Regions from separate parts of the Bradyrhizobium sp. PRIMUS42 genome, predicted to be linked through region 3. Evidence: predicted binding sites of a transcription regulator. Region 3 holds the regulator's gene; each other region holds the start of a gene.
The links. Region 3 encodes PhoB, which activates phosphate uptake and scavenging genes when phosphate is short. Its sites were predicted from a motif close to TGTCATNNANCTGTCAT; they were not measured.
Positions count from the first base shown of each region.

Region 1: a site for PhoB is predicted at 3,035-3,051, ahead of MOV75_RS19350 (DUF2794 domain-containing protein). Genes of this name have one in related genera too.
Region 2: a site for PhoB is predicted at 5,075-5,091, ahead of MOV75_RS08740 (DUF47 domain-containing protein). Genes of this name have one in related genera too.
Region 4: a site for PhoB is predicted at 3,705-3,721, ahead of ugpB (sn-glycerol-3-phosphate ABC transporter substrate-binding protein UgpB). Genes of this name have one in related genera too.

Region 1 is NZ_JALBGZ010000251.1:616-7,982, forward strand. It holds partial or broken gene MOV75_RS19335 (ABC transporter permease) at 1-554, shown strand, start outside; gene MOV75_RS19340 (Bax inhibitor-1/YccA family protein) at 835-1,626, shown strand; gene MOV75_RS19345 (GNAT family N-acetyltransferase) at 1,843-2,373, shown strand; gene MOV75_RS19350 (DUF2794 domain-containing protein) at 2,596-2,967, opposite strand; gene MOV75_RS19355 (thioredoxin family protein) at 3,564-4,340, opposite strand; gene acnA (aconitate hydratase AcnA) at 4,576-7,296, opposite strand.
Region 2 is NZ_JALBGZ010000065.1:2,089-13,513, forward strand. It holds gene MOV75_RS08715 (ABC transporter ATP-binding protein) at 324-1,079, shown strand; gene MOV75_RS08720 (ABC transporter ATP-binding protein) at 1,072-1,818, shown strand; gene MOV75_RS08725 (ABC transporter substrate-binding protein) at 1,859-3,076, shown strand; gene MOV75_RS08730 (branched-chain amino acid ABC transporter permease) at 3,144-4,007, shown strand; gene MOV75_RS08735 (branched-chain amino acid ABC transporter permease) at 4,009-4,977, shown strand; gene MOV75_RS08740 (DUF47 domain-containing protein) at 5,133-5,777, shown strand; gene MOV75_RS08745 (inorganic phosphate transporter) at 5,793-6,800, shown strand; gene sugE (quaternary ammonium compound efflux SMR transporter SugE) at 6,793-7,107, opposite strand; gene MOV75_RS08755 (peptide chain release factor 3) at 7,264-8,886, shown strand; gene MOV75_RS08760 (hypothetical protein) at 8,989-9,567, shown strand; gene MOV75_RS08765 (TIR domain-containing protein) at 9,619-10,575, opposite strand; gene MOV75_RS08770 (queuosine precursor transporter) at 10,671-11,360, shown strand; gene MOV75_RS08775 (NnrU family protein) at 11,425-11,425, shown strand, end outside.
Region 3 is NZ_JALBGZ010000243.1:147-7,657, reverse strand. It holds partial or broken gene MOV75_RS18960 (ATP-binding protein) at 1-185, shown strand, start outside; gene pstS (phosphate ABC transporter substrate-binding protein PstS) at 330-1,343, shown strand; gene pstC (phosphate ABC transporter permease subunit PstC) at 1,503-2,492, shown strand; gene pstA (phosphate ABC transporter permease PstA) at 2,497-3,348, shown strand; gene pstB (phosphate ABC transporter ATP-binding protein PstB) at 3,345-4,166, shown strand; gene phoU (phosphate signaling complex protein PhoU) at 4,178-4,894, shown strand; gene phoB (phosphate regulon transcriptional regulator PhoB) at 4,918-5,625, shown strand; gene MOV75_RS18925 (GcrA family cell cycle regulator) at 5,910-6,422, opposite strand; partial or broken gene MOV75_RS18920 (aspartate aminotransferase family protein) at 6,880-7,511, shown strand, end outside.
Region 4 is NZ_JALBGZ010000376.1:64-5,773, reverse strand. It holds partial or broken gene MOV75_RS23895 (sn-glycerol-3-phosphate import ATP-binding protein UgpC) at 1-447, opposite strand, end outside; gene ugpE (sn-glycerol-3-phosphate ABC transporter permease UgpE) at 556-1,404, opposite strand; gene ugpA (sn-glycerol-3-phosphate ABC transporter permease UgpA) at 1,404-2,285, opposite strand; gene ugpB (sn-glycerol-3-phosphate ABC transporter substrate-binding protein UgpB) at 2,334-3,650, opposite strand; gene MOV75_RS23875 (CaiB/BaiF CoA-transferase family protein) at 4,025-5,230, opposite strand; partial or broken gene MOV75_RS23870 (organic hydroperoxide resistance protein) at 5,409-5,705, opposite strand.

The sequences.
Region 1 (7,367 bases), on a different contig from region 3:
ACGCCTTCAAGGGCGCGCCGCACACCCACATCGCGACGCTGACGGAAGCGGGCGGAAATGCGGCAGGCGATGGTAAGATCATCAAGCAGGTCGCCGACGCCTACCCGATGGTGACGAGCGTGCGCGTACGCGAGGTGATGGAGACGGTCGGCTCGGTGGTGACCAATCTGGCGCTGGCCATTCGCGGCGCCAGCGCCGTGACCCTGATCTCGGCGATCCTGGTGCTGGGCGGGGCGCTCGCCGCCGGCCATCGCCACCGGGTCTACGATGCGGTGATCCTGAAGACGCTGGGCGCGACGCGGCTGCGGCTGCTGGGGGCCTATGCGCTCGAATATCTCCTGATCGGGCTCGCCACCGCATTGTTCGGCGTGATCTCCGGCAGCATCGCGGCCTGGATGATCGTGACTCGGCTGATGACGCTGAGCTTCGTCTGGCAGGCCGGCAGCGCGGCGGGCGTGGTGGCGGCCGCCCTGGTCGTCACGGTCGGGCTCGGGCTTGCCGGCACGCTGCTGGCGTTGAACAAAAAGCCCGCCACGGTGTTGCGGAATTTGTGACAAATTGAAGCGGAGGATAAAGCCGGGCGGAATCCCCCCGGTTTCCGCAATTAACCACACCGCTCGTCAGGCTCGCGTCAGGATTGCCGCCAAGGGCGACATTCAGCCGCGCGTGGAAGGTTGCAGCGAATGTGTTAGTTTCCCACATATCGAATGGGTTCGGAGCCCCGATTGTTAGCCAAAATTTAGTCGGTTGGCGTCGGTATCCGAGATAGAATTTGACGAACCGGCGGCGTGGCGACCCTCATGCCGGACCGGACCAACCAACGGGAATTCGACCATGTCGGACCTAGACCGTAACTACGCTTCTCCTTTCGGCAGGGCCGCCGGGCGTGTTGACGCCGCGACGGTCGATGCCGGCCTGCGCGCCTATATGCTGCGCATCTACAACTACATGAGCATTGGCCTGGCCATCACCGGCCTTGCCGCGCTCGGCGTCTACATGGCTGCCGTGACGGACGTGCCGACCGCGGACGCCGTCCGCGTCGGCAAGCTGTTCCTGACGCCGTTCGGCTACGCGATGTTCGTCAGCCCGCTGAAGTGGCTGTTCATGCTCGCCCCGCTCGCCATGGTGTTCGTGATCTCGGCGGGCATCAACCGTCTCGCGCCCTCGACCGCCCAGATCCTGTTCTGGGTATTCGCGGCGCTGATGGGCATCTCGCTGTCGTCGATCTTCCTGGTGTTCACGCACACCTCGATCGTTCGGGTGTTCTTCATCACCGCGGCGACCTTCGGCGCGCTCAGCCTCTACGGCTACACCACCAAGCGTGACCTGACCGGGATGGGCTCGTTCCTGTTCATGGGCCTGATCGGCATCATCATCGCGAGCCTGGTGAACCTGTTCCTGGCGAGCTCGATGCTGCAGTTCATCGTGTCGGTGGTCGGCGTGCTGGTGTTCGCGGGCCTCACCGCCTGGGACACCCAGCGGCTGAAGAACGACTACATCTACGGCTACGCTTCGGCCGGCGGTGAGATCGCGGAGCGTGCGGCCATCACCGGCGCGCTGTCGCTGTACCTGAACTTCATCAACCTGTTCACGCTGCTACTGCAGCTCCTCGGCCAGCGCGACTAAGCGATCAACCGAGTGAACGGCATGAACCCCGGCCGAAAGGCCGGGGTTTTTGTTTGGGGGCCGGCTGCCCCCACAAACACCACCATTGCGAGCGCAGCGAAGCAATCCAGAGCGCCTCCGCGGGCGCATCTCTGGATTGCCTCGTCGCAATGACGGAGCATGTGGATGCGTCGTTGCCCCTTCCAGCGCCCGCGGGAAGGCTCTAATCTCGCACCCATGTCCGCACCTGAAATCAGGCCCACCACCGAGGCCGACCTTCCCGCCATCACCGCCATCTACCAGCAGGCCGTCCGCGAGGGCACCGCGACGTTCGAGCTGGAGCCGCCAGAACTCTCGGAGATGACGCGCCGCTATCGCGCGCTGGTCGACGGCGGCTATCCCTATTTCGTCGCCATCCTCGACGGACGCGTCGCGGGCTATGCCTATGCCGGCGCCTACCGGCCGCGGCCGGCCTATCGCTTCACGGTCGAGAACTCGATCTATCTCGACCCCTCCTTCCACCGTCGCGGCGTCGGCTCGTTGCTGCTGGAGCGGCTGATCACCGAATGCGAGGCGCGCGGCTTCCGCCAGATGATCGCGGTGATCGGCGATTCCGCCAATGCCGGCTCGATCGGCGTGCACACCAAAGGCGGCTTCAAGATGATCGGCACGCATCCCAGTGTCGGGCTGAAATTCGGCCGCTGGCTGGACACGGTGATGATGCAGCGCGACCTCGGCGAGGGCGCGAGCACGGTGCCGGGGAAGTAGGGTCGGTCAGCTCCCGTAGCCCGGGTGAGCGCAGCGATACCCGGGAACGGTGCAAGAAGGGTCCCGGATGTCGCTTCGCTCATCCGGGCTACGAAGACCTCGTCTCATCATCGCTGCCGCAGGGTGGGCAAAGCGTAGCGTGCCCACGATTTGCGGCGATCGAGAAAGGACGTGGGCACGGCGCGTTGCGCTTTTGCCCATCCTACGGCACCGGACGCGTGGCTAGACCACCGCCAGTTTCCGATCGATCACCAGCAGCACGCGCTCCAGCTCGTGGCCGCGGCGCAGGATCAAGCCCGTCGCCGAGATCACGCTGTACATGCCCTGCTTGCGCGCCAGCCGCGGATCCTTCTCGATGCGATAGATCGGCACTTCCGAGGCACGGCGATAGACCGAGAACACGGCGCGATCCCTGAGGAAGTCGATGGCATAATCGCGCCACTCGCCGTCGGCGACCATGCGGCCGTAAAGATTGAGAATGCGGTGCAGCTCGAGCCGGTTGAAGGTGACCCGGTTCGGCTGCTGGGCGCTGGCTGCGACAGGACGCGCCGCCGCGCGCTGCTCGCTCGGATCAGCATCCTCCGACAGACTCATGGGAAGCGCGCCTCCTCGTCGCATGGCATGATCGCCTCCGCGAAAACCGTCCCCGGAGCCGCGGATCATGACAGTGATATGATTGCGCCAACCGTTCCCCGCCGCAAGGCTCTTGATGGAACTCGCCTGCTCAACTTATTGGAATTGGCGCACACGCAGGAGTGGAACTTCCTCGCGGCAAACCGTCACGGGATCGTTAGCAGGAATCATACTCTCGCCGCTTTTCCGCCCAGCGACTGCCGCCCTGCATTGCGAAAAGACTCATGTGCGTTGACCCGGTCCTTTCGGTTCCGGATTCCTCAGCCCCCAGCCCCCCGGGGTCGAACAGGATCGGGTCTGTACGCGCAACAAGGAGGACCAACGCAAGTTGGTCCTTTTTTGTTTGTGTCGGAATGTTTCCGGCCGCGACCGACCTTCTCTCCAAACATCCGCGCGAAGACTCGCTCTCCTCATCTTGAGGAGCGCGCTCTTGCGCGCGTCTCGAAGGATGAAAGGCGACGCTGCATCAGCGCGGGCCTTTCATGGTTCGAGACGCGCCAACGCGCCTCCTCACCATGAGGAGTTAGAACGGGCGTAGCGCTAGAGAGAAATTCGAATCAGTGCAGCGACGTGTACGCCGCGCCCAGCATCGGGCCGGGCTTCTCACGGCTGCCATCCTGGACGTAGACCACCGCGCCGTCGACGCCGTCGCGCGTGAGGTTCTCGATCGGCACCGTCCAGCTTTCCGAACGCCCGGTCCAGTCACCAACCTTGAGCAGGTTGCGCACCACGTTGTGATAGGTGACCTGCTGCCCGCGATTCTCGCCGCGAGTGATCGCGATCGGTACCGACTTGGCGATCGAACAGATCCAGACCTCGCCATGCGAGGCTGCCGGCTCGTTGCTCGCGGCCACCGACACGTTGATCTGCTTGCCCGCGAGCGACATCGTCACCGGCACGCTCATCACGCCGGCGCCCTTGTCGGTCTTGCCGATGGCATTCTCGATACCGGTACGGTCGCTGCCGATGACGTGAGTCGAGCCGTTGACCACGACCTGCGGCGTATAGACCTCACGGTCGCCGCGCATGCGCGAATAGGCACGCTGGCGTGCAGAGAAGCGCGAATCCGCCAGCGTGTCCTTCCAACCCAGATAGTCCCAATAATCGATCGGCATGCTCAGCGCGATGATCGACGGGTCTTTGGAGAGATCGCCGATGATCTGGTCGGCGGGCGGACATGAGGAGCAGCCCTGCGAAGTAAACAATTCGACAACGGCGCGGGGATCAGCCTGCGCAGGACGGATGACAGCGACGATCGCACAGATGCCGATAGCGCCCGACCAGAGGGCACCGGACCAACGTGAAACCAGATGAGAAGCCGTCATTGTTGTCATGTCGAACGCCGCACACCATTGCTCGTGGGAAGGGAGATCTTATCGCCGGATGGTCACCGTAGTCTTACGGGGCGCGACACACTCGACCGCCCAGGCAAACCGTCCAAAGGGAGGTTTTCCGCCGGGCGGGCCCATCTAGAGCATGCCGCAAACGCACGAAGGCGGCCTTGTGATAGGCCGCCTTCGTTTAACCTTCTACTCACTTCGCAGTGAGCCACCGTTCACAAATCCGCGCTTAGGCCGCGAGCTTGCGCAGCACGTAGTGCAGGATACCGCCGTTGCGGTAGTAGTCGAGCTCGTCCAGCGTATCGATGCGGCAAAGCAGCGAAACGCGCTGCAACGAGCCGTCTCCGGAGACGATCTCCGCGGTCAGCTTCTGGCGGGGCTTCAGTTCGCCGACGAGGCCGCGCAGCGTGACCTTCTCGTCGCCCTTGAGGCCGAGCGACGACCAGGAGGTACCTTCCTCGAACGTCAGCGGCAACACGCCCATGCCGACCAAGTTGGAGCGATGGATGCGCTCGAAGCTCTGGCAGATCACGGCGCGCACGCCGAGCAGCCGCGTGCCCTTGGCAGCCCAGTCGCGCGAGGAGCCGTTGCCGTATTCGGCACCGGCGAACACCACCAGCGGCACCTGCTCCTGCTGGTACTTCATCGCGGCGTCGTAGATCGACATCTGCTCGCCGTCGGGCCAGTGCTTGGTGAGGCCACCTTCCGGAATGTTGCCGTCGGCGCCCTTGAGCATGAAGTTCTTGATGCGGATGTTGGCGAAGGTGCCGCGCATCATCACTTCATGATTGCCGCGGCGCGTGCCGTACTGGTTGAAGTCGGCGGGGCGCACCTGATGCTCGCTGAGATATTTGCCCGCGGGCGAGGTGAGCTTGATCGAGCCGGCCGGCGAGATGTGGTCGGTGGTGATCTTGTCGCCGAACATGGCGAGGATGCGCGCCTCGACGATGTCGGTGACCGGCTCCGGCTCCTTCTTCATGCCGTCGAAATAAGGCGGGTTCTGCACGTAGGTCGAAGACATGTTCCAGCGATAGGTCTCGCTCTCGACGGTCTTGATCTTGCGCCAGTTGGCGTCGCCCTTGAACACGTCGGCATACTTCTTCTTGAAGATCGACGCGGTCACGAACTTCTTCATGAAGGCGTTGATCTCCTTGGTCGTCGGCCAGATGTCCTTGAGATACACCGGCTTGCCGTCCTTGCCCTCGCCGATCGGCTCGACCGCGAGGTTCTTGGTGACGCTGCCCGCGAGCGCGTGGGCGACGACCAGCGGCGGCGACGCCAGATAGTTCGCCTGCACGTCCGGCGAGACACGGCCTTCGAAGTTGCGGTTGCCGGAGAGCACGGCAGCCGCGACGATGCCGTTGTCGTTGATCGACTTCGAGATCTCCTCAGGCAGCGGACCGGAATTGCCGATGCAGGTGGTGCAGCCGAAGCCGACCAGGTTAAAGCCGACCTTGTCGAGATCCTTCTGCAGACCGGAATCGGCGAGATAGCCCGCGACGACCTGACTGCCCGGGGCGAGCGAGGTCTTCACCCACGGTTTTGCTTTCAGGCCCTTCGCGGCGGCATTACGCGCCAGCAGGCCGGCACCGATCAGCACGCTCGGGTTCGAGGTGTTGGTGCAGGAGGTGATGGCGGCGATGACGACGTCGCCATGGCCGATCTCGAAATTCTTGCCTTCGACGGCAAAGCGCTTCGCCGGCTCTTCGCCCTTCTTGTACTCGGTGCCGAGCGCAAGCGAAAAGCCTTCGGCAACCGACGGCAGCGCGATGCGGCCTTCAGGACGCTTCGGACCGGCCATCGACGGCACGACGTCGGCAAGGTCGAGCGTCAGCGTTTCCGTGAACACCGGATCGGCCGACTTGGCGGTGCGGAACAGCCCTTGCGCCTTGGCATAGGCCTGCACCAGCGCGACGCGCGGCGCGGCGCGCCCCGACGTCTTGAGATAATCGATCGCGGCGGCATCGACCGGGAAGAAGCCGCAGGTCGCGCCGTATTCGGGCGCCATGTTGGCGATGGTCGCCTTGTCGGCGACGGAGAGATTGTCGAGGCCGGGGCCGAAGAACTCGACGAACTTGCCGACGACGCCGAGCTTGCGCAGCATCTGCGTCACAGTCAGCACGAGGTCGGTCGCGGTGACGCCTTCCTTCATCGCGCCTTTGAGCTTGAAGCCGACGACGTTGGGCAGCAGCATCGACAGCGGCTGGCCGAGCATGCAGGCTTCCGCCTCGATGCCGCCGACGCCCCAGCCGAGCACGGCGAGACCGTTGACCATGGTGGTGTGGGAATCGGTGCCGACCAGCGAATCGGGATAGGCGACCTCGAAGGTGCCGGTCTTCTTGCCGACCGTCATCTTCTCCTTCTTGGTCCAGACCGTCTGGGAGAGATATTCGAGATTGACCTGGTGGCAGATGCCGGTACCGGGCGGCACGACGGAGAAGTTCGTGAACGCCTTCTGGCCCCACTTCAGGAACTCGTAGCGTTCCTGGTTCTGCTTGTATTCCTCGGCGACGTTCTTGCCGAAAGCCTTGTTGTCGCCGAAGAAGTTCACGATCACGGAGTGGTCAATGACGAGATCGACCGGCACCAGCGGATTGATCTTCTCAGCATCGCCGCCGAGCTTCTGCATCGCGTTGCGCATCGCGGCAAGGTCCACCACCGCGGGCACGCCGGTGAAGTCCTGCATCAGCACGCGCGCCGGGCGGAAAGCGATCTCATGCTCCAGCGATTTCTTGCGCAGCCATTTCGAGACGGCGACGATGTCCTCTTTCTTGACCGAACGCCCGTCCTCGTTGCGCAGCAGATTCTCGAGCAGGACCTTCATCGAATAGGGAAGTTTGGAAATTCCCTTCAGACCATTCTTCTCGGCCGTGGGCAGGCTGTAATAGACATAGGTCTTGGCGCCGACCTTGAGGGTCTTTTTGCATTTGAAGCTGTCGAGCGAGGTCATGTAGGAAATCCCAATGGTTAGTTATACCCGGCAGGGTATCTTGACACCGTCAGCGTATCAGGCTGGGCCGC
Region 2 (11,425 bases), on a different contig from region 3:
AAACCCGCGCATGATCCAGCTTGCGGGAAAATTTTCTATGAAGACTGGCGCGCCAGACGAAAGACCGTTAACGACGGCTTGATGACCGGTGCTTTCGCGAACCGGGAGGCCGGGCAGGCACGACTTCAAAACGTCTCCGACTAAGGGAGCATTTGTATCCCAGCCGGAGGCCTGATCTGCTCAGCTTTCCGCCTTGCCTAACCCCCGTCACCTCCGGCATATTCCGCGCTCGGAGGCGGCGTTCCGGATAGGCTCCAAGGCCTCCCGGAAAGCCGAAGCAACAAGGATAGCCACGCGCGCCGCGCGGGCAGGGGGAAATCTGTTTGGCCGATGAGTTTATTCTTGAAACGGAAGGCTTGACCAAGGAGTTCGCGGGCTTCTTCGCCGTCCGCGACGTTGCGCTCAAGGTTCGCCGTGGCAGCATTCATGCGTTAATCGGCCCGAACGGGGCCGGCAAAACGACCTGCTTCAATCTTCTGACCAAGTTCCTCAAGCCGTCTGCCGGAAAAATCCTTTACAAGGGGCAGGACATCACCGCGATGGCGCCGGCTGACGTGGCGCGCCTGGGGCTTGTTCGTTCGTTCCAGATTTCTGCGGTGTTTCCGCATCTCACCGCGCTGGAGAACGTCCGTGTCGCGCTTCAGCGCCAGCACGGCTCTTCGTTCGATTTCTGGCGCTCCAAGTCGGTGCTCAACCGCTTCAACGATCGCGCGCGCGAATTGTTGAACGATGTCGGCCTCAACGAGTTTGCCAACACGCCTGCGGTCGAGATGCCCTATGGGCGCAAGCGTGCACTGGAGATCGCAACCACGCTCGCGCTCGACCCGGAGATGATGCTGCTGGACGAGCCGATGGCCGGCATGGGCCACGAGGACATCGACAAGATCGCGGCGCTGATCAAGCGTATCTCCGCGAAGTATACCATCCTGATGGTCGAGCATAATCTGAGCGTCGTGGCCAATCTCTCCGACATCATCACCGTGCTGACGCGCGGGCAGGTGCTGGCGCAAGGCCATTACAGCGAGCTCACCAAGGACGAGCGCGTCAAGGAAGCCTATCTGGGAGCCGGTCATGCCTGACACTGCGATTGCCGAGGCTCCGGCCAAGGCTGCGACCGGCGGAAACATCCTTCAGGTCCGCAACCTCGAAGCCTGGTACGGCGAGTCCCACATCCTGCACGGGATCAATTTCGACGTGAATGCGGGCGAGGTCGTCACCCTGCTCGGGCGCAACGGCGCCGGCAAGACGACCACGCTGAAGTCGATCATGGGCATCATCGGCAAGCGTGCCGGCTCGGTGAAGTTCAACAACCAGGAGATCATCCGCGCGACCTCCGACAAGATCGCGCGCATGGGCATCGCGTTCTGCCCGGAAGAGCGGGGGATATTCTCCAGTCTCGACGTGCGGGAGAATCTGATGCTGCCGCCGGTGGTTCGTGAAGGCGGACTGCCGCTCGATCAGATCTTCGACCTGTTCCCGAACCTGAAGGAGCGGCTCAACAGCCAGGGCACCAAGCTGTCGGGCGGTGAACAGCAGATGCTGGCGATCGCGCGCATCCTGCGGACCGGCGCGAGTTTCCTGATGCTGGACGAGCCGACCGAGGGCCTTGCGCCCGTCATCATCCAGCAGATCGGCCACACCATTGCGCGGCTCAAGAAGGAGGGTTTCACGATCCTCCTGGTCGAGCAAAACTTCCGGTTCGCATCGACCGTGGCCGACCGCTATTACATCGTCGAGCACGGCAAGGTGATCGACGGTTTTGCGAATTCGGAACTGTCCGCGAACATGGACAAGCTGCATACCTATCTCGGCGTCTGACGCCTCGACGCATTCAATAGTGGATTTCCCGGAGGGAATTATGAAACAGCGTTTTTCTGCACTTCTTCTCGGCATGGCGTTGGGATTCGTCGCGAACGGCGCGTCGGCACAGGACAAGACCGTCAAGATCGGCGTGCTGACCGATAATTCCGGTCTTTATTCCGACCTCGGTGGTGCGGGCTCCACGCTGGCCGCTCAGATGGCGATCGAGGATTCCGGGCTTGCCGCCAAGGGCTGGAAGATAGACTTGATCTCGGCCGACCATCAGAACAAGCCCGATATCGCCACCACCATCGCGCGCCAATGGATCGACGTCGACAAGGTCGACATCTTCATGGACGTGCTGAACTCCGGTGTCGCACTCGCGGTCAACAATGTCGTCAAGGAGAAGAATTCGATCCTGATCGACACAGGTGCGGCGACCTCGGATCTGACGAACGCCCAATGTTCGCCGAATACCATCCATTGGGTCTATGACACCTACATGCTGGCCAACAGCACCGGTCAGGCGCTGGTGAAGGCCGGCGGCGATACCTGGTACTTCCTCACGGCCGACTATGCGTTCGGCGCGGCCCTGGAGCGCGACACCACGGCGGTGGTGCAAAAGGCCGGCGGCAAGGTGCTCGGCAGCGTCAAGCACCCGCTCAATTCGTCGGACTTCTCCTCGTTCCTTTTGCAGGCGCAGGCATCGAAGGCGAAGATCGTCGGACTTGCGAATGCCGGCGGCGATACCACCAATTCGATCAAGCAGGCCGCCGAGTTCGGCATCGTTGCCGGCGGGCAGAAGCTTGCCGGACTGCTCTTGTTCATCACCGATGTTCATTCGCTGGGACTCAACGTGGCGCAAGGGCTCAATTTCACCGAGACCTTCTATTGGGATCTCAACGACGGAACGCGCGCCTTCGCCAAGCGCTTTTCCGAGCGCATGAAGAACAAGGCGATGCCTTCGATGGTGCAGGCCGGTGTCTATTCGGGGCTGATCCATTACTTCAAGGCGCTGGAGGCGATGGGCGGCAATCCGCATGACGGCGCCAAGGCGGTCGAGAAGATGAAGTCGATGCCGACCGACGATCCGCTGTTCGGCCAGGGCAGTATCCGGGTCGATGGCCGCAAGATTCACCCGGCCTACCTGTTCGAGGTCAAGAAGCCCTCGGAGTCGAAGGGGCCGTGGGACTACTACAAGCTGGTGGGCACCGTCCCCGCGGACCAGGCGTTCCGGCCGCTCTCCGAGAGCGTCTGTCCGCTGGTGAAGAAGTAACTCTCGTGGCCCGCCGCGCGGTCGTGCCGCTGGCGGGCTTTCATTTTGGTGGCGGAAGCTAATCCCGATGCAGGCTCTCTACGCACAGTTACTGGTGGGACTGATCAACGGCTCGTTCTACGCGCTGCTCAGTCTCGGGCTTGCCGTGATCTTCGGCATGCTCAACATCATCAATTTCGCCCATGGCGCGGTCTACATGATGGGCGCCTTCGTCGCCTATTTCCTCCTCAACCTCGGCGGCATCAACTACTGGTGGGCGCTGTTGCTGGCGCCCATCATCGTCGGCATCTTCGGCATGATCCTGGAACGGACCATGCTGCAATGGCTGACCGGGCTCGATCACCTCTACGGCCTGCTCCTGACCTTCGGCATCGCGCTGATCGTGCAGGGCGTGTTCCAGAACTATTTCGGCTCGTCCGGCCTGCCTTACGCCATTCCGGACCAGCTCAAGGGCGGCATGAACCTCGGCTTCATGTTCTTACCCGTCTATCGCGGCTGGGTGGTCGTGTTCTCGCTGGTGGTGTGTCTCGCGACCTGGTTCCTGATCGAGAAGACGCAGCTCGGCGCTTACCTGCGTGCCGCCACCGAAAATCCGACGCTGGTGCGCGCCTTCGGCATCAACGTGCCGCGCATGATCACGCTCACTTACGGCCTCGGCGTCGGCCTTGCGGCGCTCGCGGGCGTGCTCTCGGCGCCGATCAACCAGGTGCGGCCGCTGATGGGCGCGGATCTCATCATCGTCGTGTTCGCGGTGGTCGTGATCGGCGGCATGGGATCGATCATGGGCTCCATCATCACCGGCTTCGCGCTCGGCGTGATCGAGGGTCTGACCAAGTATTTCTACCCCGAGGCCTCCAACACCGTCGTGTTCGTGTTGATGGTGCTGGTACTCTTGGTGAAGCCAACGGGATTGACGGGAAGGGCGGCCTGATATGACAACCCTGACGGACGACACGCTGCGGGCGACCCCTCGCGCCATGCGCGACGAGCTGATCGCGTTCACACTGATGGCGCTGCTGCTGGCGTCGGTGCCATTCACGGGAGTCTACCCGTTCTTCGTGATGCAGGCGCTGTGCTTCGCGCTGCTCGCCTGCGCCTTCAATCTGCTGATCGGCTATGGCGGCCTGTTGTCATTCGGCCATGCGATGTTCCTGGGGACCGCCGGCTATTGCAGCGCGCATGCGCTGAAGGTGTGGGCGTTGCCGCCCGAACTCGGCATCCTCGTCGGCATCGCCGCGGCTTTCGTGCTCTCGATCATCACCGGCTTTATCTCGATCCGTCGCCAGGGCATCTATTTCTCGATGATCACGCTGGCACTGTCGCAGCTGCTGTACTTCATCTACCTCCAGGCCCCGTTTACCCATGGTGAGGACGGCATCCAGGGCATCCCGCAGGGACATATGTTCGGCATCTTGGATCTGTCCAAGCCGACGGTGCTCTATTACGTCGTGCTGGTCGGGTTCCTCGCCGGCTTCCTGCTGATCTTCCGCATCATCAACTCGCCGTTTGGCGAGGTGCTGAAGGCGATCCGCGAGAACGAGCCGCGGGCGATCTCGCTCGGCTACCGGACCGATCAGTACAAGTTCCTCGCCTTCGTGCTGTCGGGAACGCTGGCCGGTTTTGCCGGTGCGCTGAAGGTATTCGTGGCGCAGAACGCCTCGCTCACCGACGTCCATTGGTCGATGTCAGGCGAAGTCGTGCTGATGACGCTGGTCGGTGGCCTCGGCACCGTCTTCGGCCCCGTGGTCGGCGCCTTCGTGATCATCGCCATGCAGCAATATCTCGCCGGTTTCGGCCAGTGGGTGACGGTGATCCAGGGCTCGATCTTCGTGGTCTGCGTGCTCACCTTCCGCCGCGGCGTCATTGGTGAAATCGCGCATTACTTCCGGCGATCCCTTTAAGTGATTGATATCGCACCAATTCCAATGGTGCGATAATCCGGTGGATGATCCGGCTCCGCGGGCGTGAGATGACACGCACGCGGATCGAAAATGGTCTATGACAGGTTCATGACGGCCCCTCGGGCCGGGCCATTTCCAACCGGTAGCCTATCCCCATGATGCGATGGTTTCGTGCTTTCCTGCCAAAGGAAGAACGGTTCTTCGACCTGTTCGACCGGCATGCCCAGACGGTGATCCAGGGTTCGATCGCGCTCCAGGGCATGCTCAACGGGGGCGAGGAGACGCCGGTCTATTGTCAGCGCGTCAACCAGTTCGAGAACGACGCCGACAACATCACCCGTGAGGTGCTGACGGCGGTGCGCCGCACCTTCATCACCCCGTTCGATCGCGGCGACATCAAGAACCTGATCACGTCGCTGGACGACGCCATCGACCAGATGCAGCAGACCGCCAAGGCCGTGATGCTGTTCGAGGTCCGTACCTTCGAGCCGCCGATGCGCGAGATCGGCGGGCTTCTGATCGAATGCGCCAATCTGGTCGGCCGTGCGCTGCCGCTGATGCAATCGATCGGCCCGAATGTGGCCATGCTGACCGCCATCACCGAAGAGCTTGGCAAGCTGGAGGGCCGCGTCGACGATCTCCACGACATCGGGCTGAAGGAGCTGTTTCTCAAGCATCGCGACGGCAGTGCGATGGACTTCATCGTCGGCGTCGAGATCTACGACCACCTCGAGAAGGTGGCCGATCGCTTCGACGACGTTGCGAACGAGATCAACAGCATCGTCATCGAGCAAGTCTAGGACAGGGGCCGCGCTGTGGATGCCGCGTTAGGTCTTCCCGTCTTGGTCGGCTTGATCGCCGTCGCGCTGCTGTTCGACTTCCTGAACGGCCTGCATGACGCCGCCAATTCGATCGCGACCATCGTCTCGACCCGCGTGCTGCGGCCGCAATTCGCGGTCATCTGGGCCGCGTTCTTCAATTTCGTCGCCTTCATGGTGTTCGGGCTGCACGTCGCCCAGACCATCGGCACCGGCATCATCGATCCCGCGATCGTCGATGCCCAGGTGATCTTCGCGGCGCTGGTCGGCGCCATCGTCTGGAACCTCGTGACCTGGGCGCTCGGCATCCCGTCCTCATCGTCGCACGCGCTGATCGGCGGGCTCGTCGGCGGCGGCATGGCCAAGGCGGGGATTTCTGCCGCGGTGTGGAGCGGATTGACCAAGACGGTGCTGGCGATCGTGCTGTCGCCGCTGATCGGCTTTTTGCTCGCGATGGTGCTGGTGGCGATCGTGTCCTGGGCCTCGGTGCGCTCGACGCCATTCGCGGTCGACCGCGCCTTCCGTATTCTGCAATTTGCCTCCGCCTCGCTCTATTCGCTCGGCCATGGCGGCAACGACGCGCAGAAGACCATGGGCATCATCGCGGTGCTGCTGTACTCGCAGGGCCATCTCGGCAGCGAGTTCTCGGTGCCGTTCTGGGTGGTGCTCTCCTGCCAGGCGGCGATGGCGCTGGGCACGCTGATGGGTGGCTGGCGCATCGTCCGCACTATGGGCCTGCGCATCACGAAATTGACGCCGATGCAGGGCTTTTGCGCCGAGACCGGAGGCGCCGCGACCCTGTTCATGGCGACCTATCTCGGGGTTCCCGTCTCGACCACCCACACCATCACCGGTGCCATCGTCGGCGTCGGCGCCGCCCGCCGCGTCTCGGCGGTCCGCTGGAACGTCGCAAGCTCGATCGTCTACGCCTGGGTGATCACGATCCCCGCCTCGGCCATCGTCGCGGCGCTGACCTGGTGGGCGGTCAAGATCTTCGTCAAGTAACGAGCTTCAGCCCGACAATCCCGGCGACGATCAGGGCGATGCTGGCAAGGCGGAGGGCCGTGACCGGTTCGCCGAGCAGGACGATGCCCAGCGTCGCGGTGCCGACGGCGCCAATGCCGGTCCAGACAGCATAGGCGGTTCCGACGGGGAGCGACTTGAGAGCAAGTCCGAGCAGGATGACGCTGCCGGCCATGGCCGCGAGCGTGACGACGGACGGAACAAGCCTGGTAAAGCCTTCGGTATATTTCAGGCCGATCGCCCAGATAATCTCGAGAAGACCGGCGACGAACAGGATGCTCCAGGCCATGACGACCCTCCGTTCAAGGCAGGGTCGTCCCCGCGGCTATAGGCTGATGAGCAGGAGGGCCGTCCCTCCCACGGCCCATATGGGGCTGGCCGGGGGGCTCCGCAATGACCAAATGAGGCTTGATCAGGCCCAGTTTCCCTGCCACACGCTCCCGCCATGTCCGACATCGCCACCACCACCGCCGAATCGCCGGCCCGTTCCCCGCTTGCCGCTGAAGTGGCGCGGCGGCGCACCTTTGCGATCATCTCGCATCCGGACGCCGGCAAGACCACGCTGACCGAGAAGCTGCTGCTGTTCGGCGGCGCCATCAATCTCGCCGGCCAGGTCAAGGCCAAGGGCGAGCGGCGCAACACGCGGTCGGACTGGATGAAGATCGAGCGCGAGCGCGGTATCTCGGTCGTGACCTCGGTGATGACCTTCGAGTTCGAGGGGCTCGTGTTCAATCTCTTGGACACGCCGGGCCACGAGGACTTTTCGGAAGACACCTATCGCACGCTCACGGCGGTCGATTCCGCCGTGATGGTGATCGACGCCGCCAAGGGTATCGAAGCGCGCACCCGAAAGCTGTTCGAGGTGTGTCGTCTTCGGGATATTCCGATCATCACCTTCATCAACAAGATGGACCGCGAAAGCCGGGACGTGTTCGAGCTGCTCGACGAGATCGAGAAGACGCTGGCGCTCGACACCACGCCGATGACCTGGCCGGTCGGCCGCGGCCGCGACTTTCTCGGCACCTATGACGTCATCAATGGCGGCGTGCGTCTGCTCGAAGGCGGCGGCGCCAAGACCGGCGCGGCGCAGCAGATCGAGATCGCGGAGCTTGCCAAGCTCAACGCCAATCTCGACGCATCCGCGGTCAAGGACGAGCTCGAACTCGTCACCGAGGCGTCAAAACCGTTCGAGCTCGACGCGTTCCGCGAAGGCCATCTGACGCCGGTCTATTTCGGCAGCGCGCTGCGCAATTTCGGCGTCGGCGACCTCCTGGAAGGACTCGGCAAGTTCGCGCCCGAGCCGCGCGCGCAGGACAGCGACCAGCGCAAGGTCGAGGCGACCGATCCGCGCATGAGCGCCTTCGTGTTCAAGATCCAGGCGAACATGGATCCGAACCATCGCGACCGCATCGCCTTCGCGCGCCTCTGCTCGGGCAAGCTCAGCCGCGGCATGAAGGCCAAGCTCGTGCGCACCGGCAAGAGCATGCCGCTGTCGAGCCCGCAATTCTTCTTCGCGCAGGACCGCTCGGTCGCGGACGAGGCCTTTGCCGGCGACGTCGTCGGCATTCCCAATCACGGCACGCTGCGCATCGGCGACACGCTGACCGAGGGCGAGGATTTCAACTTCGTCGGCGTGCCGAGCTTCGCGCCGGAAATCGTCCGCCGCGTGCGCCTCACCGACGCGATGAAGGCGAAGAAGCTGAAGGAAGCGCTGCAGCAGATGTCGGAGGAGGGTGTGGTGCAGGTGTTCCGTCCGCGCGACGGTGCGCCGGCGCTGGTCGGGGTGGTCGGCGCGCTGCAGCTCGACGTGCTGAAGGCGCGGCTGGAGGCGGAATATTCGCTGCCGGTCGAGTTCGAGGTCAGCGAATTCCAGCTGGCGCGCTGGGTCTCCTCGGAGGACCGCAAGAAGCTCGATACCTTCCTCGCAGCCAACACGTCCAGCATCGCCGACGACGTCGACGGCGATCCCGTGTATCTGGCGAGGAACGAGTTCTATCTCGGCTACACCAAGGAGCGCGCCGAGGGCATCGAGTTCACCAACGTCAAGGACGTCAAGAAGAAGGGGTAGGGCGCGCTCGGACTGGTCGAGCGCGAGCATGTGAACGCGTGCGGGCTTGACGCGTTCACCAACAATGCCACCTTTCCCTCGGTGGCATTGCGGGCTCGCATCATGTGGCGCGGCATCCTTGTTTTCCTCCTGCTGGCGATTTCGACGGTTGCCGCCGACACGCGATCCCGCCAGATCAATCCGATCCCATTCTCGCACGAGCCGTGCAGCGTGCTCGACGGCCGGCCCTGCACGCCGTCCTATTGCAGTCCGCTCGAGCCCGGCCCCTGCATTCCCGAGATCGACTATCCCTACGGCCAAAACCTCCAGCTTACGATCGAGAGCGTGCCGCCCGATGCCGACCGCGCCAAATACCGCAAGCCAGGTCACGATCTCGACACGATCGGCGATCTCTTCGCCGAGCTGCGCAGCTGCTGGTCGCCGCCATCTGACAAGGCTCGCGCGGGCATGCAGATGTCGGTGCGCTTCAGCTTCAACAAGGCGGGTGGCCTGATCGGCCCGCCGCGCCTCACATACGCGACCGCGGGCGTGCCCTCCGAGATCCGCACGAGCTATCTCGACGCCATCAACGCGTCGTTGAACGCATGTCTGCCGCTGAAGTTCACCAGCGGCCTTGCCGGCGCGCTGGCGGGCCGGCCAATCGCGATCCGCTATGTCGACAACCGGCAATCCCCGAACTGACCCGCTCTCGCGTTCAGCCCGAGCGGTTCGATCGCCGTGAGAGGTGCCTTCTCAGTTCAGCAATTTCCAGTTGCTTAGCTTGCGCACGATCGTGGCTTCGATGTCTTCGATCTGATCGAACTCCTCATAGGTGACCCCGTGGAGATCCGATGGCAGCTTCAGTGGTTTCTTCAGCAGGATGGCCACTCGGTCGAACGCGCGGAATTTCGCAAAGAGTAGCCCCATCTCGAAGATGACATTCTCGCGCGCGCGCGCCGTGAGTTCATCGTTGGCTTTTCCCAAGCGTCCCACGTCGTCGGGCGTGGCAAGGATGAAGCCTGCCTTGCACGTTCGGATCAGTTCCTCCAGCGCCGACAGGATCGTCGCTGCATTCTTGTCTTCTCGCAGCAGCACCTTCGGATTGACCCTGTTGTCACGCAAGATCGATTCCAGTTTCTGCCGACTCCGTTCGTCCCGTCCATGCACGATGAAGACGTTACGATCGAGCTGGAGCTCCGGGTGCGGCGTATGCAGGGCCAGCGCAAGAATGTCGGTATAGGCTTCCAGAACGCGCATATCCTCCGAGGAGAACACCTTTTCCTGGATATTGTTATGGAAGCAAGCGACCCCAAACGGTTCGCGGCCTTTTCCTAGTTTGATCGGAAAGCAGACCATGTTCTGGATGGGGCTGTCGCCGTAGAACTCGCCGCCTTGCGCGCGTGAAAAGACGGTCGGCGTGCCCGTGCGGAAGCAATTGCCGGCGATGGTGCCGCGGTAGCCCAACGTCGGTGGGAAGCGGGCCCGCGCTTGAGGATCCAGCAATTCCTTGTCGAACAGGAAGTCGTCCTCGTTGAAGAGGACCAGCCTCTCCATTTTGGGGTGGTCGATCAGGACTGATCCCGCATCGGCCGCCGGGCTGATCGCGATTGCGGTTTGCAGGAATTCGACGATGATCGCCTCCTGCGAACGGCCATGGGAGGCTCGAAGAAAATCCAGTATTCTCGGATCAAAACTGATTTTGTCGGCCATAATAAACCGTCCGATCTATCTGCAATGTCGAGATCATATTCCGCCGGACGCCGAATTCAACAAGAAGTTGTCTTTCGGGGTCCGGGCCCGTAGCTTTGACCTTTCAACGCCAGATTGCCCGGGGCCATGAGTCGATGGACGCCAGGACCAGTTATTTCCTCTTTCTGCTCACACTCCATTCGTCGCTGCTGATCACCAGCACGGTCGCCGGCTCGAAACTGTTCGCGCTGCCTTTTGGCCTGGACGCCAGTGCGACGGTCTTCAGCTATCTGCTGACATTCATCATTGTCGACACGATCGCTGAGCTGTTCGGCAGGGAGTATTCCAGGCGGGTGATCAATCTGGGCTTGCTCAGCATGGCCTTGTCTGCCGTCTATTTCGAGTTTGCCGCCTATCTCCCGCCAGCTCCAGGCTGGCACCACCAGCAGGATTTCGAAACGGTCGTCAGCTCGTCCGTTCGAATCTGGATCGGAGGCTGGATCGCCTACATGGTGAGCCAGCACTTCGACCTGTCGTTCTTCCTCCGATTGCGCCAGACGGCGTTCGGCAAGAGGTCGGTGGTGCTGTCGGCATGGCTCAGCCTGATGTTGGCTCAGCTGCTGGACACCGTCATATTTGTGTCGATCGCGTTCTACGGTACCGGCGTCGTCATGCCGACAATCATTGGCCAGTATCTGATCAAGCTGCTCTTCTCCACAATTGCCGCGCCTCTGGTGAAGTTGAGCATCTCGATGGGACGAGACTGGATCGAAGCGCGAAGCGGAAAGCTGGCCGAGAAGGACTGATGCATTGCGTTTCGCGGGGTGAAGATGATAGCTGATGGAGTACGGTCTGACGCAAGGGGATGTCA
Region 3 (7,511 bases):
CCGAGCGGTTCTACCGGGTGGACGTCGGCGACAGCCGCTCGCAAGGCGGGACCGGGCTCGGATTATCGTTGGTGAAACATATTCTTAATCGCCATCGCGGCCGGCTTTTGATCGAAAGCGTGCCAAGACAGGGCGCCACTTTCAGCGCTTGTTTTCCCCAGGCGAAGGCCCCGGCTCAGATCTAATAATCAAGCGATTTCAATCGCTTGATGGTGTCATCCGGCTGTCACGAAACCTTCGTAAAAGCACAGCCGACCGCTCCTAAACGGGCGGCGTGGGGAGCGCGATCGGGCGCTGATGGCGCTTCGCTCCCCTGTATGGAGACCAGCATGAATTTCCTCAAAACGATCGTCGCTGCCGGCGTGGTCGCCGCGTCGGCGACGGCGGCCTTTGCTGCCGACATCACCGGTGCAGGCGCGACGTTCCCGTTCCCGATCTATTCGAAGTGGGCTGACGCCTACAAGAAGGAGACCGGCAACGGTCTGAACTACCAGTCGATCGGCTCCGGCGGCGGCATCAAGCAGATCCAGGCCAAGACCGTGACCTTCGGCGCCAGCGATGCGCCGCTCAAGGCCGAGCAGCTCGAGAAGGACGGCCTCGTCCAGTGGCCGATGGTGATGGGCGCCATCGTTCCCGTCGTCAACCTCGAGGGCGTGAAGCCCGGCGAACTGGTGTTCGACGGCGAGACCCTGGCCAGCATCTATCTCGGCAAGATCACCAAGTGGGACGACGCCGCGATCAAGAAGCTCAATCCGAACGCGAAGCTGCCCTCGGAGGCGATCACCGTGGTCCGCCGCTCGGACGGTTCGGGCACCACCTTCAACTTCACCAACTACCTCTCCAAGGCCAGCGCGGACTGGAAGAGCAAGGTCGGTGAGGGCACTGCGGTCGAGTGGCCGGTCGGCGTCGGCGCCAAGGGCAACGAAGGCGTGTCGGGCAACATCAGCCAGACCAAGAACTCGATCGGCTACGTCGAGTACGCCTATGCCAAGCAGAACAAGCTGACCTACACCGGTCTCGTCAACAAGGCCGGCAAGCCGGTGCAGCCGACCGTCGAAGCGTTCCAGGCGGCCGCCTCCAACGCCGACTGGGCCAAGGCGCCCGGCTACTACGTCATCCTGACCGACCAGCCCGGCGAGAAGTCCTGGCCGATCACCGCGGCGACCTTCATCCTGATGCACAAGTCCGCCACCGACAAGGCGGCCTCGCAGGAAGCCATCAAGTTCTTCCGCTGGGCCTTCAAGAGCGGCGGCAAGGCGGCCGAGGAGCTCGACTACATCCCGATGCCGGACAGCGTCGTCCAGCTGATCGAGAAGACCTGGGCTGCCGAGATCAAGAGCTAAGAAACGGCTCTCGTGTCCCGGACGCGGCAGCGTGAAACGCTGCCCGCTGAGCCGGGCCCGCCAAGAACCAGGCCCCGGATCGGCGCAGCGTCGCATCCGGGGCACGCGACCAAGAACAAGCGTATATAAAAATGGGCACAGGGGATCGGCGTGGCAGAAATGGCCGTTCAGAGCGATATCATCGACGACGCCGGACCGTATGACCGCGCCAAGGCCTTGAGCGCGTTCAAGCTCGGCGACGTCACCTTCTACTGGATCACGCGGCTGTCCGCGATCTCGGTGCTGTTGATCCTCGGCGGCATCATCATCTCGCTGATCGTCGGTGCGTTCCCGGCGATCAGGGAATACGGCCTTTCCTTCCTGTGGACGCAGCGCTGGGCGCCGTCGGCCGATCCGCCCGTGCTCGGCGCGCTCGGGCCGATGTACGGCACGCTCGTCACCTCCTTCATCGCGATGCTGATCGCCATTCCCGTCGGTCTCGGCATTGCGATCTTCCTCACCGAGCTCTGCCCGCAATGGCTGCGCCGCCCGATCGGCATGGCGATCGAGCTGCTCGCCGGCATTCCCTCGATCATCTACGGCATGTGGGGCTTCTTCGTGCTGGGCCCGTTCCTGGCCAACACCTTCCAGCCCTTCATGATCAGGATTTTCGACGGCGTCCCCGTGCTGGGCGCGATCTTCGCAGGTCCCCCGTCCTATCTCAGCACGTTCAATGCCGCGCTGATCCTTGCCATCATGGTGCTGCCCTTCATCACCTCAATCTCGGTCGACGTGTTCAAGACGGTGCCGCCGGTGCTGAAGGAGGCCGCCTACGGCGTCGGCTGCACCACCTGGGAAGTCGTGCGCAGCGTGGTGATCCCCTACACCCGGGTCGGCATCATCGGCGGCGTCATGCTGGCGCTGGGCCGCGCGCTCGGCGAGACCATGGCGGTGACCTTCATCATCGGCAATTCGTTCCGCATCTCCTCCTCGATCTTCGCGCCAGGGACGACGATCTCGGCGGCGATCGCCTCCGAGTTCGCCGAGAGCGACGGCCTGCACCAGTCCGGCCTGATCCTGCTCGGCCTGTTGCTGTTCGTGCTGACGTTCTTCGTGCTGGCCGCCGCGCGGCTGATGCTGATGCGGTTGGACAAGAAGGCGGGGAACTAACGTCATGGCTCTCAATCCGATCTATTCGCGCCGCCGCCGCAAGGACTTCGTCATCCGTGGGCTCTGCATCGCCGCGGCCGCCTTCGGCGTCACCTGGCTCGCGCTGATCCTGGCCACGCTGCTCTACAACGGCCTCGCTGGTCTGAATCTCCAGGTCTTCACCGCCGACACGCCGCCGCCCGGCTCGACCGAGGGCGGCCTGCGCAACGCCATCGTCGGCTCGATCATCATGACCGTCCTCGGCGTCGGCATCGGCGCGCCGCTCGGCCTGTTCGCCGGCACCTATCTCGCCGAGTACGGCCGCAACGACAAGCTGACCTCGGTGATCCGCTTCATCAACGACATCCTGCTCTCGGCGCCCTCGATCATCATCGGCCTGTTCATCTATGGCGCGGTGGTGGTACCGATGCGCGGCTTCTCGGCGATCGCAGGCGCGCTGGCTCTCGCGGTCATCGTCATCCCGGTGGTGGTGCGCACCACGGAGGACATGCTGCTGCTGGTGCCGAATCCGCTGCGGGAAGCCGCCAGCGCATTGGGCCTTCCGCGTTCGCTGGTGATCAAGCGCATCGCCTATCGCGCGGCGCGCTCGGGCCTCATCACCGGCGTGCTGCTCGCCACCGCCCGCGTCGCCGGCGAAACCGCGCCGCTGCTGTTCACAGCGCTGTCGAACCAGTTCTTCAGCCTCGGCCTGGACAAGACGATGGCCAACCTGCCGGTCACCATCAACAATTTCGTCCAGAGCCCCTACGCCTATTGGAAGCAGCTCGCCTGGAGCGGCGCGCTGCTGATCACCCTGACCGTGCTTGCCCTGAACATTGGCGCGCGCATCATCGGCGCCGAGAGGACTGCAAAATGAGCGAAATGTCTGTTTCCGTGAGCGCGCCGACCGTTCATCCCGGCTCGCAGCCGCTGCCCGAGGCACCGGCCAAGGTCACCGCGCGCAACCTCAACTTCTATTACGGCGAGCACCACGCGCTGAAGAACATCAACCTGACGCTCGGCGCCAACCGCGTCACGGCCTTCATCGGCCCGTCCGGTTGCGGCAAGTCGACCCTGCTGCGCATCTTCAACCGGATGTATGATCTTTATCCGGGCCAGCGCGCCACCGGCCAGCTGATGCTCGACCAGACCAACATCCTCGACCCCAGGCTCGACCTCAATCTGCTGCGCGCCCGGGTCGGCATGGTGTTCCAGAAGCCGACGCCGTTCCCGATGACGATCTACGAGAACATCGCGTTCGGCATCCGCCTCTACGAGAAGATCTCGAGGTCCGAGATGGATGACCGCGTCGAGAAGGCGCTGCGCGGCGGCGCGCTCTGGAACGAGGTCAAGGACAAGCTCAACGCCTCCGGCCTGTCGCTCTCCGGCGGTCAGCAGCAGCGCCTCTGCATCGCGCGCACCGTCGCGGTGCGGCCCGAGGTGATCCTGTTCGACGAGCCCTGCTCGGCACTCGATCCGATCTCGACCGCCAAGGTCGAGGAGCTGATCCAGGAACTGTCCGAGAACTACACGATCGCGATCGTCACCCACAACATGCAGCAGGCGGCGCGCGTCTCCGACAAGACCGCCTTCATGTATCTCGGCGAGCTGATCGAGTTCGACGACACCAGCAAGATCTTCACGTCGCCGACCGACCGGCGCACGCAGGATTACATCACCGGCCGGTTCGGCTGAGGAGACGGAACATGGGTACTGAACATACCGCCAAGGCTTTCGACACCGACCTCCAGGAGCTCACCCGCCTGGTCGCCGAGATGGGCGGCATCGCCGAGCGCATGATCGTCGAATCCGTCGACGCGCTGATCCGCCGCGACGTCGCGCTCGGCCAGCGCGTCGTCACCATCGACGCCGAGCTCGACGCGCTGCAGAAACGCATCGAGGAACGCGCCGTGCTCACCATCGCCCGCCGCCAGCCGATGGCGGTCGATCTGCGCGAGATCGTCGGCGCCATGCGCGTTGCGACCGACCTCGAGCGGATCGGCGACCTCGCCAAGAACATGGGCAAGCGGGTCGCCGCGCTGGAGACCGACTTCCATCCGCTGAAGCTGTTCCGCGGCCTGGAGCACATGACCGACCTCGTGCAGCAGCAGGTCAAGTCGGTGCTGGACGCCTATGCCGCGCACGATCTGCCGGCGGCGATGGCGGTGTGGAAGGGCGACGAGGAAGTCGACGCGATCTGCACCTCGCTGTTCCGCGAGCTCCTCACCTACATGATGGAGGATCCGCGCAACATCTCGTTCTGCATCCATCTGATGTTCTGCGCCAAGAACATCGAGCGGATCGGCGACCACGCCACCAACATCGCCGAGACCGTGTTCTACATGATCGAGGGCCAGGCGATCACCGACAAGCGGCCGAAGGGCGACATGACCACCTTCGCCACGACGATCCCGAATAGCTGAAGACCTCAAGGAGCGACGACACCATGGGCGCACGCATTATGGTGGTTGAGGACGAGGAAGCTCTCACCGAGCTTCTTCGCTACAACCTCGAAGGCGACGGCTATGACGTCGAGACGGTCATGCGCGGCGACGACGCCGACACCCGCCTCAAGGAGCACATTCCCGACCTGATCGTGCTCGACTGGATGCTGCCCGGCCTGTCAGGCATCGAGCTGTGCCGCCGCCTGCGCACCCGTCCCGAGACCAAGCAGCTGCCGATCATCATGCTCACCGCGCGCGGCGAGGAGAGCGAGCGTGTACGTGGTCTTGCGACCGGCGCCGACGACTACATCGTCAAGCCGTTCTCGGTGCCGGAGCTCTTGGCGCGCGTGAAGGGGCTGCTCAGGCGCGCCAGCCCCGAGCGGCTCGCCACCGTGCTCGCCTATGGCGACATCGAGCTCGATCGCGACAAGCGTCGCGTCGCGCGCTCGGGCCGGCCGATCGATCTCGGCCCCACCGAATATCGGCTGCTGGAGTTCTTCCTGGAGCATCCCGGCCGCGTGTTCTCGCGCGAGCAGCTGCTCGACAGCGTCTGGGGCCGCGACATCTACATCGACGAGCGCACCGTCGACGTCCATATCGGCCGCCTGCGCAAGCTGCTCAATCTCGGCCGCGAGCAGGACCCGATCCGCACCGTCCGCGGCGCGGGTTATGCGCTGGACGATCGCTTCGCGAAGGCTGAGCAGACGTAAGGTTTGCGGGCTGGTGTTTGGCGAGCTGCGGCGACACACTCAGTGTCTTCCCGGGGCGCGCGCAGCGCGAGCCCGGGACCTCCGCGCAAGCGCTTGCGCTCGTCGCGATAACCACAGGACGTGGTTTGGCGAAGACTCGGAGTGACCATCTCGCGCAACAATTGCGCCCTGTGGTTATGGATCCCCGCGCCCCGTGCGAAATTGCGCACTAGGCGGGGATGACATCGAGTAATTGGAGCCGTCATCACGTGACAGCGCCGTCCTTAGTCAACTAATTCGCTAACTCACCGCGGGCCCGGCTTGGCCGGTGCACGACGACGGTCCGCTGCGGGCTGATACGCCACGCGCGAGTGCTGGGCGCAATAGGGCAGGCCGGAGAGCGCCTTGCCGCCGCAGAAGAAGAAATCCGGGCTCGAGGGATCGCCGACCGGCCAGTGGCAGGTCGCCTCGTTCAGCTCCAGCAGCGACAACCTCTGGCTCATCGGCACCACGTTGTCGTAGGTGACCGGTTCTGCCTCCACCTCGACCTCGAAGGCCTGCGCCAGCGCGGTGTTGCCGCGCGCAATGGGGCGGGTCACCCGCATCATGTGCTGCGCGGGACGCGCCTTGCGCGGCCGGGGCGCTGCCGATGAAGGGCTCTTGGCGCGGCCGGACAGACCGAGCCTGTGCACTTTGCCGATCACGGCATTGCGGGTCACATTGCCGAGCTCTGCTGCGATCTGGCTGGCCGAAAGTCCGGCCTCCCAGAGCTTTTTCAGCTGCTCGACGCGATCATCGGACCAGGTCAAAACCGTCATTGCACCCTTTCCCTCGCTGCCGGCCAGCCATCCTGGGGCCTTGCAGCGAATGCCTAAGCCTTCAAAAACCCGTGCCGTCAGAATCCCTTAAGGCTCGCCGGGCGCGTGACTGACGCCCGAACGTTTACGCCGGTACAAGAGGACTCTTGGGATCAGAACCGCTGCACGAGATGTCGTATCTGACAATCCAAACGCTACAATATGGCGTGACTCCCGCGCAAGAGTCCGCCGACTCGCTTCCACATGTTCCGTGGTGAAAACCCGCAAAATCGGCACCGCAAGACTACGGATTCAGCGTTTCCCGAGGCTTTCCGGGCGGCATTGACACCCGTCTTGCCAAGCATAAGATAGTCCTGCGTGCCGCCCTTAAAAGGCGGCACGTTTCGTTTTCCGGGCCGGTCAATGGTGCGTTGCGCAATGCACGCGTCACACCGTCCGCAACATTCAAGTGATCGTCATGACTAACAGCGCAGCGCCGCATTTGCTCCCCGTTTTCGCCAGGGCCGACCTCGGTTTCGAACGCGGCGAAGGCTGCTGGCTGATCGCGACCAATGGCGATCGCTATCTCGATTTCACCTCGGGCGTCGCTGTGAATGCGCTCGGCCATTGCCACCCGCATCTGATCAAGGCGCTGCAGGAGCAGGCGACCAGGCTCTGGCACATGTCGAACCTGTTTCAGAGCCCGGACGGCGAGAAGCTCGCCGTGCGCCTGTGCAATGAGAGCTTCGCGGACTTCGTGTTCTTCTGCAATTCCGGCGCTGAAGCGCTGGAGGGTGTGATCAAGCTGGTCCGCCATCATCACTTCTCCAAGGGGCATCCCGAGCGCTACCGCATCATCACCTTCGAAGGCGCCTTCCATGGCCGCACCCTGGCAACGCTCGCCGCGACCGGCTCTGCAAAATATCTCGAAGGTTTCGGCCCGCCGATGGACGGTTTCGACCAGGTCCCGCATGGCGACCTCGAAGCCGTGAAGAAGGCGATCGGCCCCGACACCGCCGGCATCCTGATCGAGCCGATCCAGGGCGAGGGCGGCGTGCGCTCGGCGACGCCTTCTTTCCTCAAGGCGTTGCGCCAGCTTTGCGACGACAA
Region 4 (5,710 bases), on a different contig from region 3:
GATGGCGCGGCCCATGGCGACGCGCTGACGCTGGCCGCCTGAGAGCTGGCGCGGCTTGCGCTCCAGCATCGGCGACAATTCGAGCACGCGCGCGGCTTCCTCGACGCGGGTCTTGATTTCGGCTTCTGCCATGCCGCGGTTGCGCAGACCGTAGGCCATGTTGTTGTAGACGCTCATATGCGGATACAGCGCGTAGTTCTGGAACACCATCGCGATGTCGCGATCGGCGGGCTCGACCTGGTTGACGATCCGGCCGCCGATGTCGATCTCGCCGCCGGTGACCGTTTCGAGCCCCGCGACCATGCGCAGCAGCGTGGACTTGCCGCAGCCGGAGGGGCCGACCAGCACGCAGAACTGTCCGTCGCCGACATCGACGTCGACGCCCTTGATGGCCTCGAAGCCGCCGGGATAGGTCTTGCGGACGTTGCGCAGGGTGACGTTAGCCATGGGTTGCACCGGCGAGTAGCGAATAGGGAGTGGCGAATGGGGAACGTGTAATACGCAAGGCAGACGCAGCGACCCCATTCGCCACTCGCCATTCACTATTCGCCATCTTCACTTTTCCGTCTCGACCAGACCGCGCACGAACAATTTCTGCATGACGACGACGACGAAGACCGGCGGCAGCATCGCGAGCACGGCGGTCGCCATCACGATCGGCCATTCGGTCAACGCGTCGGTGGTGGTGATCATCTTGCGGATGCCGATCTGGATGGTCTGCATGTCGTCGCGCGTGGTGATCAGCAGCGGCCAGAGATATTGATTCCAGCCGAGGATGAACAGGATCACGAACAGAGCGGCCATGTTGGTGCGCGACAGCGGCAGCAGCGTATCCCAGAAGAAGCGGAAGGGGCCGGCGCCGTCGATGCGCGAGGCTTCCAGAAGCTCGTCCGGCACGGTCATGAAGAACTGGCGGAACAGCAGCGTCGCCGTGGCCGAGGCGATCAGCGGCAATGACAGGCCGGCATAGCTGTCGAGCATGTGCAGATCGGCGACGATCTTGTAGGTCGGATAGATGCGGACCTCGACCGGCAGCATCAAAGTGATGAAGATGATCCAGAAGATCGGCATCCGGAACGGAAAGCGGAAATACACGATCGCATAGGCCGAGATGATCGAGATCGCAATCTTGCCGACCGCGATCAGCAGCGCCATCACCAGCGAGTTCAGCATCATGTTGCCGACCGGCTCGCGGGTCGAGCCGCTCGTGCCGACGAAGATGGTCTGGTAGTAGGTTTCGAGGAAATGGCCGCCGGGCAGCAGCGACATCTGCCCGTTCGCGATCAGCGCGTTGTCCTGGGTCGAGGCGACGATCGCGATGTAGACGGGGAACGCGACGATCGCGATCCCGATCCAGAGGATGATGTGAGCGACGTAGCGGCGAAAGCCCTCTTCCTCGACCATTAGTAGGTCACCTTGCGTTCGACGAAGCGGAACTGGATTCCGGTCAGCACGATGACCATGATCATCAAGATCACCGATTGCGCCGCGGAGCTGCCGAGATTGCCGCCGAGCAGGCCGTCGGAATAGACCTTGTAGACCAGCGTGACCGTCGACGTGCCGGGCCCGCCGCGGGTCATGGTGTCGATGATACCGAACGTGTCGAAGAAGGCGTAGACGATGTTGACGACCAGCAGGAAGAAGATGGTCGGCGACAGCAGCGGGAAGGTCACGGTCCAGAACCGGCGCATCGGACGGGCGCCGTCGATCGCGGCGGCCTCGAGCACGCTTCGCGGGATGCTTTGCAGGCCGGCGAGGAAGAACAGGAAGTTGTAGGAGATCTGCTTCCAGGCGGCGGCGAGGATGATCAGGGCTGCGGCCTGGTCGCCGTCGAGCAGAGGATTCCAGTCGACGCCGAGGGCGCGCAAATATCGCGAGAGCACGCCGAGCGAGGGATGCAGCATGAAGATCCAGAGCACGCCGACGACCGGCGGCGCCACCGCATAGGGCCAGATCAGCAGTGTCCGGTAGAGCGTCGAGCCGCGCAGCGGCTTGTCCGCCATCACGGCAAGCAGCAGCGCAAACGACAGCGACGACACAGCGATGGCGAACGAGAAGAAGAAGGTCCGCACGATCGCCTCGAAATAGGCGCGGTCCTTCAAGAGCTCGATGTAATTGTCGAACCAGACGAAGGTGGTCGAGAGACCGAAGGCATCCTGGAGCAGGAAGGACTGGATCACCGCCTGCAGGGCCGGCCAGTAGAAGAAAATCAGGACGATCGCGAGCTGCGGCGCAACCAGCGCGTAAGGCAACAGCTTCGATTGGAAAATGGCTTGCTTTTGCATGATGCCCCGGAACGGCAGGCCGGGGTCACCGGCCTGCCGCTGATCGTCTCACTTGACGGCGGTCTTTTCGAACTGACGCAGCATCGTGTTGCCGCGCTCGACGGCCGCGTCCAACGCCTGCTTGGCGGTCTTCTTGCCGGCAAGCGCCTGCTCGATCTCTTCCGACCAGACGTCGCGGAGCTGCACCATGTTGCCGAGACGCAGGCCGCGGGAGTTCTCGGTCGGCTCCTTGTTGGTCAGCTCGAGCAGCGGGGTTTCGAGATAGGGCTGGTCCTTGTAGAAGCCCTCGGCCTTGGCCTTCTCATAGGCAGCCTTGGTGATCGGCAGGTAGCCCGAAGCCTTGTGGATATAGACCTGGCGATCGGTGTCCGAGAGGAAGGTCAGGAATTTTGCGACGCCCTTGTATTCCTCGGCCGGCTTGCCGCCCATGACCCAGAGCGAAGCGCCGCCGATGATCGAGTTCTGCGGCGCGCCCTTTGCTTCGGGATAATAGGGCATCGGCACCGCGGTGAAGTTGAACTTGGCCTGCGCCTTGACGTTGCCGAAGAAGGCCGACGAGGTCAGATAGATCGGGCATTCGCCCGAGGTGAAGCGGCCTTCGCCGGTGTTGGTACGGCCGGCATAGTCGTAGACCTTGGTCTTCTGGAGCTCGACCAGGTTCTCGAGATGCTTGACCTGGAGCGGTCCGTTGAACTCCAGCACGGTGTCGAAGCCGTCGAGGCCGTTGGCCTTGCTGGCGAGCGGCACGTTGTGCCAGGCGGAGAGCTGCTCGAGATTGACCCAGGTCACCCAGGAGCCGGAGAAGCCACAGGAGTCATGACCGGCAGCCTTCAGCTTCTTGGCGGCCTCGAACGTTTCGGGCCAGGTCTTCGGGATCTCGACATTGGCCTTCTTCAGCTCGTCGAGGTTGACCCACATGACGGTGGAGGACGAGTTGAAGGGAAACGACAGCATCTCGCCCTTCGACGTCGAGTAGTAGCCGGTGATGGCGGGCAGGTAGATCTTGGGATCGAACTTCTCGCCGGCGTCGGCCATCAGCTTGTAGACCGGCTTCACGGCGCCGGTCGCGGCCATCATGGTGGCGGTGCCGACTTCGAACACCTGCATGATGTGCGGCGCGTTGCCGGCGCGGAACGCCGCGATGCCCGCATTCATGGTGTCGGCGTAGTTGCCCTTGTAGGTGGGGATCACCTTGTAGTCGCTCTGCGCGGCGTTGAAATCGTTGGCGAGCTTGACGATGACGTCATTGTTGGCGCCGGTCATCGCGTGCCACCACTGGATTTCCGTCACGGCCAAAGCCGGCGAAGCGCCGAGACCAACCGCGAGTGCAACAGCAGCAGCCGTGCCAAAATGTCGAAGAGCCATCAAGAAAACCTCCCTTGCCCGTCATTCAAGAAGCGCTTGCGCTAGCAGCGCCATATGACGTTCACATGACTGTGTAAGCGGCCGAAACGAAAGCGGCAAGCGCGGGAAAAGGGAAGCCGTCAAATAGGCGAAGACGCCGCGGGCAGCCTCCTCCATTCGCGCTGCACATGCGTGCTCGCGCCGCAGTGCGGCATTGGATGATGTGGGGCTGGCCGAGGCCGCGGGTTCGAATACCTCTCCCGCTTGCGGGAGAGGTCGCGCCGAAGGCGTGGGTGAGGGTTCGCTCCTCTGGGGATTGTCCCATGTAGAGACTCCCTCTCCCGCAAGCGGGAGACGGAGTGCACCTGCCCCGACGCTCGATCTTCGTCTTTATCTCAGCGCTTGCGCTCGGGGCCGCAGACGGTGCCCTTCTCGACCATCGCGTCGATCTCGGCCTTGGAGAAGCCGAACTCGCCGAGCACTTCCGCCGAGTGCTGGCTGAATTTGGGCGGCAGGCGGCGCAGGCTCGGCTTGCTGCGGTCGAGCCGGATCGGCGAGGCGACGCCCTTGTACCAGTCCTTCTCGATAATATCCCCGCGCGCGATCGTGTGCGGGTTGGTCAATGCCTGATCGATCTTCTGCACCGGCCCTGCGGGCAGGCCCGCCGCAAGCAGGCGATTGCACAGCGGCTCGGCCTCGTGCTGGCTGAACACCGCGGCAAGCTCGGCGCGCAGCGCCTCGCGGTTGGCGATGCGGTCCTTGTTGCGGGCAAAGCGCGGATCGGTGCCGAGCTCAGGCTTGCCGATCTCCTTGGCGAGCTTGCGGAAGGTGCCGTCATTGCCGACGCCGATGAAGATGTCGTCGGTCTTGGTCGGGAAGATCGCGTAAGGCACGAGGTTGGGGTGCTCGTTGCCGGTGAGCGACGGCGGCTTGCCATGCATGAAATAATTCGCGGTGTGCGGATGCATGATGGCAAGGCCGGTCTCGTACAGCGTCGTCTCCAGGAACTGGCCCTTGCCGGAGCGCTGCCGCTCCGACAGTGCCATCAGGATGCCGATCGCCGCGTAAAGGCCGGTGGTGATGTCGACCAGCGGCACGCCGATCCGCATCGGTCCGCTCTCGGGCGAGCCGGTCGCGGCGATCATGCCGGTCATAGCCTGGATGATGGCATCATAGCCGGGATTGCCGCCGCGCGGGCCGTCGGCGCCGAAGCCGCAGATCCGGCAATGCACGAGGCGCGGGAATTTCTCGCGCAGCACCTCGTTGCCGATGCCCCATTTCTCCAGCGTGCCCGGCTTGAAATTCTCGATCAGGACGTCGGCGCTCTCCAGCATCTTGAGCAGCACGATGCGGCCGCCCTCGGAGGCGAGATCGAGACCGATCGAGCGCTTGTTGCGGTTGATGCCGATGAAATAGGCCGCGTCCTCCTCGTGGAAAGGAGGGCCCCATTCGCGCACCTCGTCGCCTGCAGGTGGCTCGACCTTGATCACGTCGGCGCCATGGTCGGCGAGGATCTGGGTGCAGTAGGGACCGCCGAGCACGCGCGTGAGATCGATGACGCGCAGTCCGCTCATGGCACCTGTGGCGGCTTCAGAACTCATTGCTTTCGCTTCCCTGTGTCGACGTTTGATCACAGGCCTAGCGAGCTTCGTGCACGCCAGCAATGGCCCCGTGCGTAGGGGCGTATGCGCCGCCGCCGGTCAATCCCGCGGCATGGCAAAACCTAACGGAAGCGGCCGGCCCGAGGGGGATCCCGGGCCAGCCAATCCGCCGTTCCGATCAGACGACCGTCAGGCGAACGTCGACGTTGCCGCGCGTGGCGTTGGAATAGGGGCACACCTGGTGTGCCTTCTCGACCAGTGCCTCGGCCTCCGCGCGGGCAAGGCCCGGCAGCGAGACAGCGAGGTCGATGTCGAGACCGAAGCCACCCTCGGAGCGCGGGCCGATGCCGACGGTCGAGGTCACGGAGGCGTCGGCCGGAACCTTGGGGCCGCCCTGCGAGGCCACGAACTTCATCGCGCCGATGAAGCAGGCGGCATAGCCGGCCGCGAACAGCTGCTCGGGATTGTTGCCGGCGCTGG